DNA from 3 places in the Halomonas sp. AOP43-D1-4 genome. Region 1 is predicted to be linked to each of the others. Evidence: predicted binding sites of a transcription regulator. Region 1 holds the regulator's gene; each other region holds the start of a gene.
What was found. The regulator PhoB, encoded in region 1, activates phosphate uptake and scavenging genes when phosphate is short. The targets are predictions, from matches to a motif close to TGTCATANNNNTGTCANA.
Positions count from the first base shown of each region.

Region 2: a site for PhoB is predicted at 1,306-1,323, ahead of ACT3RQ_RS15535 (Na/Pi symporter). Genes of this name have one in related genera too.
Region 3: a site for PhoB is predicted at 1,734-1,751, ahead of ugpB (sn-glycerol-3-phosphate ABC transporter substrate-binding protein UgpB). Genes of this name have one in related genera too.

Region 1 is NZ_JBQSVY010000004.1:164,270-167,549, forward strand. Features, by position in the region: gene ACT3RQ_RS05875 (chorismate--pyruvate lyase family protein) at 1-82, shown strand, start outside; gene ubiA (4-hydroxybenzoate octaprenyltransferase) at 118-1,014, shown strand; gene phoB (phosphate regulon transcriptional regulator PhoB) at 1,144-1,833, shown strand; gene phoR (phosphate regulon sensor histidine kinase PhoR) at 1,836-3,131, shown strand.
Region 2 is NZ_JBQSVY010000016.1:50,450-53,729, reverse strand. Features, by position in the region: gene ACT3RQ_RS15540 (hypothetical protein) at 1-42, opposite strand, end outside; gene ACT3RQ_RS15535 (Na/Pi symporter) at 53-1,267, opposite strand; gene tyrS (tyrosine--tRNA ligase) at 1,437-2,699, opposite strand; gene ACT3RQ_RS15525 (helix-turn-helix domain-containing protein) at 2,786-3,280, opposite strand, start outside.
Region 3 is NZ_JBQSVY010000005.1:103,446-106,725, forward strand. Features, by position in the region: gene ugpA (sn-glycerol-3-phosphate ABC transporter permease UgpA) at 1-158, opposite strand, end outside; gene ugpB (sn-glycerol-3-phosphate ABC transporter substrate-binding protein UgpB) at 320-1,648, opposite strand; gene argE (acetylornithine deacetylase) at 1,868-3,040, shown strand; gene ACT3RQ_RS07000 (hypothetical protein) at 3,150-3,280, opposite strand, start outside.

The DNA.
Region 1 (3,280 bases):
TCAACATGGTGGGTTATCGCTACTTGTACAAGAGTACTTTTTATCCACCATGGCAGATGACCTTCGTTTGTCTTCGCGGTAGGCTTGCTCGGCATCTCTTCTTTACGTGAGGTAGGCATGGATCGTTCTTTGTTGCGGCCAGTCGGATGGGCGCGAGTCGCTGATTTTTTACACTTAATGCGCCTGGACCGCCCCATTGGTACCTGGCTATTGATGTGGCCTACCTTATGGGCGCTTTGGGTGGCTACAAACGGGGTGCCTGGTCGCAACGTGCTGCTTATTTTTGTGGCAGGTGTTTATGTTATGCGCGCTGCTGGCTGCGTTGTGAATGATTACGCTGACCGCCATGTTGATGGCCACGTTAAGCGCACGAAACATCGTCCACTGGCGACGGGGCGAATCAGTGAAACCGAAGCCAAACTGCTGTTTATTGGGCTGGTCACTGTTGCGTTTGTGTTAGTGCTGCTGACCAACTGGTTTACGGTGCTGCTGTCGATTGGTGGCGTGGTCCTGGCGTTTATCTACCCCTTTATGAAGCGTTACACCCATCTTCCTCAGGTGGTGCTGGGGGCGGCTTTTTCGTGGGCAATCCCCATGGCGTTTGGGGCGGTGCTGGGATATGTACCTGTGGAAGCCTGGTTGCTGTTTTTTGCGAACGTACTGTGGACGGTTGCTTACGATACCCAATACGCCATGGTCGACCGCGACGATGACCTAAAAATTGGTATTAAATCAACGGCGGTGCTGTTTGGCAGTGCAGACCGCTTGATGATTGGATTACTGCAACTGGCGACGTTGGTGCTGTTAGCCTTTGTGGGTGTTCGTGTGGGGCTGGGTGGTTTTTTCTGGCTGGGCCTTGCCGGTATGGCGGCCACCTTTATTCATCAACAGCGCCTGATTCGGCATCGTGAACGCGACCCGTGTTTTCAGGCTTTTTTGAATAACTACTGGTCAGGGCTGCTGGTTTTTGCCGGCATTGCGCTAAGTTGGTGGCCAGTGGCCGGGCCGCTCTAGCAAAGCGTGATTAGGCCTGTCATTCGTTCTTGTTATTGGCTATTGTCATATAAGTGTCATCAAGTCATGGTGTTATTGTCACTGAGATGTCATTGAATTACCTTTCATTGAGCACCGTGAGGCCCTGGAATGACCGCCAAGACCGTTTTGATTGTCGATGATGAAGCGCCTATTCGCGAAATGATCGCAGTGGCGCTGGAAATGGCTGACTATCGCGTGCTTGAAGCGGATAACGCCCAGGATGCCCACGCGTTAGTCGTTGACCATCAGCCTGACTTACTGCTTCTGGATTGGATGATGCCAGGCACCAGTGGTATTGAGTTGGCGCGACGCCTTAAGCGTGAAGAAGCAACCGCCGAAATGCCGATTATTATGCTCACCGCCAAGGGTGAGGAAGACAATAAGATTCAAGGCCTTGAGGCGGGCGCGGACGACTATATCACCAAACCCTTCTCGCCCCGTGAGTTGGTCGCGCGCTTGAAAGCCGTATTGCGACGCACCACCCCACGTGGCGTAGAAGACCCCATCGAAATTAACGGCCTTCTACTCGACCCCGTCAGCCACCGTGTTAGTGCGCATGGCAAGGCGCTGGAAATGGGGCCCACTGAATATCGCCTGCTGCAGTTCTTTATGACCCACCAGGAGCGAGCCTATACACGCAGCCAACTGCTGGACCAGGTATGGGGCGGCAATGTGTATGTTGAAGAACGCACAGTGGATGTACATATTCGGCGCTTGCGTAAGGCGTTAGGCGATGTGCACCAAAACCTGATTCAGACGGTACGGGGTACCGGTTATCGTTTCTCAGCCCGGGTGTAACTGTGCGCCTATGGAGCCGTGAGCTTTGGCGTATTGCCTGGTTAGCGACCATAGGTGTTTGCCTGGGGTGGCTATTAGGTTCAGCGGGCCTTGGTTTGGCAACCGGGTTGGCCGTTTGCCTTTTTTACCATTTACGCCAACTGCGCGTCCTCTTTCAATGGTTAACCCTTAATCCTCATAACGAGCCCCCGGCTGCGGGTGGCATGTGGGGGGATTTGCTTGATCGTCTTTACCGCTACCAAAAAAGCCAGCGCATTACACAAGGTCGATTGCGGTCTACGCTTGCGCGTATCCAGGAATCCTCAGAGGCCATGCGCGACAGCGTGGTAATGCTCGACCGCCACGGTGATTTGGAGTGGTGGAACAGTGCAGCGACGGATATGCTGGGCCTACAAACCGCGCACGATCGTGGCCAGCACATTACCAATTTGTTGCGTGACCCACGCTTTATCAGCTACTTCAACGCCCGCGATTACAGCGAACCGCTTACGCTGACCTCACCCATTGATGAGCGCAGCATTCTGCAATACCAAATTACCTTGTATGGCGACGATGAGCGCCTGGTGATGGCGCGGGATATCACTCGTTTGCACCGCCTTGAGCAGATGCGCAGAGACTTCGTGGCCAACGTCTCCCATGAGCTGCGTACGCCGCTTACTGTTCTTTCTGGCTACCTCGAAACCTATGGTGACTTGGCTGAGCAGCTTCCGCCTCGCTTGGGCAGGGGGATCGAGCAAATGCAGGACCAGACGCAGCGCATGCAAAATCTGGTTAACGACCTGCTGCTTTTGTCACGCTTGGAAATTGATCAAGGCGGGCAAGACCATCAGGCGCTGTCGGTTGAGCAATTGCTTAATAGCGTCTGCCAGGATGCATTGGCGCTATCGCACCGTAAGCATGTTGTCCGTGTTGCTATTGAAAGTGACGCCCAGCTCATAGGGAGCGAGCAGGAAATACGTAGCGCCATTTCTAACCTGGCTTTCAATGCGGTGCGATATACCCCAGAGGGTAGCCAAATTATACTGCGCTGGGCGCCCATGGAAGATGGAAGCGGATGTATAGAAGTAGAAGATGATGGAGAGGGCATCGATCCTGTCCACCTCCCCAGGCTAACGGAGCGCTTTTATCGGGTTGATAAAGGCCGGAGTACCGCGACAGGCGGTACTGGGCTTGGTCTTGCCATCGTTAAGCATATCCTGCTGCGCCATGATGCTCAGCTTCAGGTTGAATCGCACCCTGGCGAAGGTTCGCTATTTCGCTGTACTTTCCCCGCCACTCGGCTGGCTGCTACCTCCTAGCCTCCTTCCTGGTCTTCTGTATAACCTTTATCCAAGCGTGCCATATGGACAAGCCATCTATGGTTCAAGTCTGCTCATGTGTCATTTTTAGTCAGTTATGGTGGTCCCTTATACACGATCAGCGAGCATGATTGGCACGCGGTATTTGT
Region 2 (3,280 bases), on a different contig from region 1:
CTCAGCGGTCGATGTTGACACTAGCTCGTGTTGATGGGTCATGGTCGTTTCCTCAAAACAGCGTGGTGAGCGCAATCAGGATAGCTGGCACGGCGATAAATACGCCTAATACCCAAGCAGCGGCGAGTGCTTTTCTTTCTGAGGCGACACGGCCTAGCCACTCGGCACCTTTAACAGGCAGTGGTCTTAAAAACGGTAGGCCAAAAATCACCACAACCGCAAATAAATTAAAGAAGAGGTGAACCAGTGCGATTTCCAGTGCCAGTATGGCAGTTGCCCCAGTGATTGCGGTGGCCGCAAGTAGCGCGGTAAACGTCGTGCCAATATTGGTGCCTAATGTGAAAGGGTAAATCTGACGTAAAGAGAATGCGCCTGACCCAGCTAACGGCACCATTAAGCTTGTGGTGGTAGAGGAAGACTGGACTAAAAACGTCACCACAGCACCAGAAGCAATACCGGCGACGGGGCCACGTCCAATGGCGTTATGCATAATGTTTTTTGCCTGCCCTACCATCAGTACTCTCAGCAGTGCGCCGATATAACGAATCGCTAAAAAGATCACGGCAATGCCAAAAATAATCATGGCAACGCCACCGGCAATCGTGGGCAGGTTCATGGCGACACTTTCAACCGAAGAGGTAATCGGCTTTGTTGCCATCCCAACAATATTAATACTACCCATGGAAAGATCGGCATCACCGTAAAACAGAAACGCCGTAGCGTTCGACAGCTTTTCAAGCGGATGAAAAATAAGCTCAATGGGCAGAAAAATCGCCACGGCCAGCAAGTTAAAAAAGTCATGCACTGTTGCGGCAGAGAACGCGCGCCTAAACTCGGCTTTATCACGTACATGGCCAAGGCTTACCAATGTATTGGTGACAGTAGTACCAATATTGGCGCCCATGATCATGGGCACCGCCGTAGCGACAGGCAGGCCACCCGCCACAAACGCCACGATAACGGAAGTAACGGTTGAAGATGACTGTATCAGGGCCGTCGCGACAATCCCAATCATCAAACCAACAAAGGGGTTGGTGGCAAATTCAAACAACTGAGCGGCATGGCCGCCCGCGGCAATCTTAAAGCCATTACCTATGATGGATACGGCACAGATTAGGAAATACACCAGCAATGCAAGCGTGAGCCACTGCCTTAGCGTGCCCTTGCGCCGGACTTTTATTCTTCTACCCTGGCTTGGTAAGACCTCTTGCACAGCACTATTGATATTTTCGGCCATTGCCACACCCTCTTGGAAGGAAGAACGCACGTATAACCCACCCACTCCTGCAAAGAGTGGCGTCTATAAGTGACATAGGCGTGACAACGGCGTGGCACTATCGTGTTAGAGCGAACGGTGTTGGAGCGAAGAGAGATTGTTCACAGTGGGCAACATCAAGCGAATACCGCTACTTCCTGGAAGCGGCACCCCATGTAAGTTACCCACGCTTGAACAATCGAAAGTGCTTTTTCCCTTTTTGTACGATCCAGTATTGGTCAAAAAGCGCGAATGCTTGACTTAGCTGCCCTTGCTCGGCGCGCTCGCCGTTGATACGTACAGCGTTCTGGTCAATCAATTCACGGGCTTGCCGCCTGGATGAGGCGAGTTCGCTTGCCACCATAGCTTCTTCCAGCGTCTGTCCAAACGCTACGTCTTGGCAGCGTAGCCCATCAAGTTCAAGTTGCTGTAGCTCACTACATGAGAGCGCAGCTACTTCACCACTGAACAGTGCCTGGGAAATACGCTGAGCAGCAGCCAGCCCCTCCTCGCCATGCACAAAGCGGGTAATGGTTTCAGCAAGTACACGCTGCGCTTGGGGCTTGCCAGCGGCCTGCTTGTCTTCTGCTTCGATTGCGTCGATGTGATCGCAATCCATGAACGTGTAATAGCGTAAAAAACGGTAAACGTCAGCATCATCCGTATTCAACCAGAACTGGTAAAACTGGTAAGGCGAGGTCTGTTCCGGGCCGAGCCATACCGTACCACTTTCCGTTTTACCGAATTTGGTACCGTCGGATTTGGTGATCAACGGCAGCGTCATACCGAACACCTGCTCGCCGTTCAGGCGGCGTGTGAGGTCGATACCACTGACGATATTGCCCCACTGGTCGTTGCCACCCACTTGTAACCGGCAGCCCAACATCTTGTTGAGGTGGGCAAAGTCATAGGATTGCAGCAGCGCATAGCTGAATTCAGTAAACGACATGCCCTGGTCAGGCCGTTCAAGACGCTGACGAACGGATTCACGGTTAACCATCGCATTCATCGAGAAGTGTTTGCCCACATCGCGAAAGAAGTCGATCACGTTAATATGGCCAATCCACTCTGCGTTATTAACGGCTTTCAAAGGCGCGTCGAGGTGTGGGGCCATCAACCAATAAATCTGTTCGCTTAAGGCGTTAACCCAGCCCTCAACCGTTTCGGGAGAGTTAAGCGAACGCTCCGCCGCCTTGAAGCTGGGGTCACCAATCAAGCCGGTGGCCCCCCCGACCAACGCCACACCTTGGTGGCCGGCATCCTGAAAGCGTTTGAGCATCAATAAGGGCACCAAGTGCCCGATATGCAGGCTGCCCGCCGTGGGGTCAAAACCGCAGTAAACGGTCTGCGGTGATTCGAGCAGAGCCTGAAGCTCATCCAGGTGAGTTGTCTGCGCAATCAAACCACGCCGTTCAAGGTCGTGAAGCAATCCCTGTACAGTCATCATGCTCGCCTTTTTAGCCATTAGAGAAGATGGTCATAGGCTAAAAGTTGGCGGCGCAATCCGCGATATCCCTAAAGGGATAGAAATCAGGATTGGGTGACGGGCAGTGAGGTAATGGCATGATTGATAAACAGGCCAAAGAGCTCGCTTAACGACGCCACACCCAGCTGGGCGTAAATACGTTTGCGGTGATTCTTGACCGTACCTTGGGTGATCTGCAGGCGCTCGGCAATCTCTTCGGAATCCAGGCCCTGCACCATCAAGGCAGCCACCTGCTGTTCACGGTGGGTTAAATGCGCCTGCCCAAAGCTGCCAATGGCCTGGTGAATGTGCTGGCTAATCGGCTGATCGGGCTGCAAAGGCTCAGAAAGATACAGCGGATTATTGCCCCACTGTTTGCGGCACAGCGCGGCCAGCAGCTCAATATACAGCTCAAGGTAGTGGGCATCGGAGGAAGAAAACCCGCCACTCTCCGCCAACAATCCCAGGTAGATAACTATCCAGCGGGCGTCATCCAGACGAATGGCGAGACAAAGTTCATCCTGCCAGCCGGTTCGCTGATAGAAGTTGCTGGCATACTC
Region 3 (3,280 bases), on a different contig from region 1:
AACGTTGTTTTAAAGCCGAATGCATCGGTGCGCTCGAAGCTCGATTTAACCGCTTGGCTTGCCGGCCAGATAAAAAACACCAGCGTAATCGCCAACTGCGGCGCTAACAGTAAGAAAGGGAGCCACCGGTTTTGATAGGTGGAACGTTTGGTCTGCATGACACATCCTGTCGTACGGGCGTTGGTGCGGCTGGCCGCTGTGCTCAGCTGCCAAGAAGTAAGCCATCCCATAGGCCCCGGTGACTTGGGCGTATGGGATGGCTCCTATAACAAACCCCGGCTATAAAAGCCGGGGTTTGTTGACAAGTAACGAGAAGCGCTTAGTTATTGGCTGCCTCAAAGTCGCGCAGGATCTGATTGCCGCGGCTTGCCGCGTCATCCAGGGCCTGCTGGCCGCTCTTGTTGCCCGCCAGCACGGCCTGGAACTCTTCATCCAGAACCATGCGCACTTGGGGGTAGTTACCAAAGCGCAGGCCTTTGGAGTTTTCCGTCGGCTCGTTCAAGTTGATCTGCTCAATAGCGATATCCGCGCCTGGGTTCTCATCGTAGTAACCCTGCTCTTGGCTCAGCTCATAAGCGGCAGTGGTAATCGGCAGGTAGCCGGTGCCCTGGTGCCACTCGGCCTGAACGTCAGGCAAGGAGAGGTACTCAAGGAATTCAGCAACGCCGGTGTACTCGTCGTCTTCATGGCCTGAAAGCACCCACAGAGTCGCGCCGCCGATAATCGAGTTTTGCGGTGCGCCGTCTACGTCGTCGTAGTAGGGCAGCATGCCAAAGCCTACGTCGAAGTCGGAGTTAGCCAACACATCGGCGCGTGACGCTGACGAGTTCATGTACATCGCGCAGTCGCTGGAATAGAACGAGGGTGCCGCGTCCGGGCCGTTTGCTGGGCCTGCGTAGCTGTAAACGCCGCTATCAGACCACTCTTTCAACTGGTCCCAAAAGCGCGCCTGTACGTCGCCGTTAAAGGCAAACTCGGTATCCATCCCGCCGAAGCCGTTTTCCTGGGTGCCGATGGACTGATTGTGCAGCGCTGAGAAGTTCTCAAGGCCGACCCAGTTGGCCGCATAGGCCATGGTGAAGCCGCAAGAGGCTGCGCCTTCATCGACAATCTGTTGGCCCATCTCGCCCATCTCAGCCCACGTAGTAGGCGGTGATTCAGGGTCGAGGCCAGCCGCTTCAAAAATGGTTTTGTTGTAGTAAAGGATTGGCGTGGACGAGTTGAACGGCATGGAGAGCATGTTGCCGTTGGTGTCGGTGTAATAACCGGTTACCACAGGCAGATAATCAGCCGGGTCAAAGGTGTTGCCGTGCTCTTCCATCAGCTCAAACACCGGATAGATAGCGCCTTGGGCGGCCATCATGGTGCCGGTGCCCACTTCGTAAATTTGTACGATGTGAGGCTGCTCGCCTGCGCGGAAAGCGGCAATGGTGTTAACCATGGTTTGTTCGTACTCACCCCGGTAGGAGGGCGTAACACGGTACTCATCCTGAGTGGCATTGAAGTCTTCGGCAAGCGCGCTCAAGCGCTCGCCCAGCTCGCCGCCCATGGAGTGCCACCAAGTGATCTCGGTAGCGGCGTGGGCGGAAACACTCAGCGTAGCCGCGGTGATACCGGTAGATAACGCGCGTAACATAAAACGAGACATGTAAGCTCCTTTTGGGCCTGGCGCGAGCCAGGTGGCACAATGCGTTTTTTAAGATTTGTGGGTGCACTGAACAATAATGAGTGTAGATGACATTTTGATGAATGCTAACTGGACCAAGGTTTTATAAAGGCTTTGGGTTTTATCCAAGGGCGTTGGTAGTAGGCGCACTGCGAGGGCGGTGATAGGGTTGAGACAACGTGCATAACCAATGAGAGTCGTATGAGTGACGCAATAGCGCTATTAACCAAACTGGTCTCTTTCGATACTACCTCCCGTGGCTCTAACCTGGCGCTGATCGAGTTTGTCGAAGCTTATCTTGAAGAGTACGGCGTCGCCTCCGAACGGGTGATGAGCCCCTGCGGCACCAAGGCGAACTTGATTGCCCGTATAGGCCCTGACGCGCCGGGTGGGGTGATGCTCTCCGGCCATACCGATGTGGTGCCGGTGGAAGGCCAGCCCTGGTCGACAGATCCTTTCGCCCTGCATGACGGCCAAGACGGTAAGCTTTACGGGCGTGGCACCTGTGATATGAAAGGCTTCATTGCCTGCGCTCTTGCCATGGTGCCCACGTGGGTGAAGGCGCCCTTGCAGCAGCCGGTCTATTTTGGTTTTTCCTATGACGAGGAGGTTGGCTGTGTCGGTGCGCCTGCGCTGATCAAGCGCTTCTACGAGCACTACTCAACCACCGCGCATGTCATTGTCGGTGAGCCGACCAGCATGCAGCCCGTAGTGGCCCAGAAGGGCGCCACCAATCTGCGTACCACCGTCGTAGGGCGCGAAGCGCACAGCAGCCAGGTCAATCAGGGCACTTCGGCCATACATGTAGCAGCACGCTTGGTTACCTTTATCGAAGACACCATGGCGGCGTTGGTGAAAGAGGGCAAAGTGGATGAGGCGTTCAACGTACCCCACACCAGCCTCCACGTTGGCAAGATCAAGGGCGGTACGGCGATCAATATCATGGCGCGTGAGTGTCAGTTCGAGTGGGAAATACGCCACCTGCCCACCGAGACGTTTGATGAGGTATTCGCTCGTTTTGAAGCGTATGCCGATACGTTAAGTGCCGAGCTAAGGGCGCGTGGCAAGGACGTACAGATTGTGACCGAGCCGCTGAATGTAACGGTGCCAGGCCTGGCCGACCGAGATAACCACGCCGTACTGCGCTTGGCTAAAGACCACCTGCCCGGTACCTGCTGCAATCACGCAGTGGCCTACGCCACCGAGGCGGGGCAGTTTCAAGGCCAAGGGTTGCAAACGATTATTCTGGGTCCGGGCAGTATCGCTCAAGCGCATCAGCCGGATGAGTATATTGAGAAAAGCGAACTTGAGGCATGCCTAGCGTTTATGGGCCGCTTGGGAGACGCGCTACACCAACCCTATCATGCTGATTAGACAAGCACTTGGAAACGTCGTGGGGAAAGGTAGCTGGGAACGTGTTTGAAAACGGTGTGAATGGACGCATTTCAACCCACCCGCTCAACGGGTGGGAGCCTCCTCCACGTTAATGATGCTGGTGGTTCTGTTCGAAAAGCTCGGCTTTGGCATTGCGCATCACATCTTCACACGCTTGCTGATGCGCCAACTGGGTTAACAGCTGCTGGGTCACTTCAAACCCTTTGCCCAAGCAGGTAT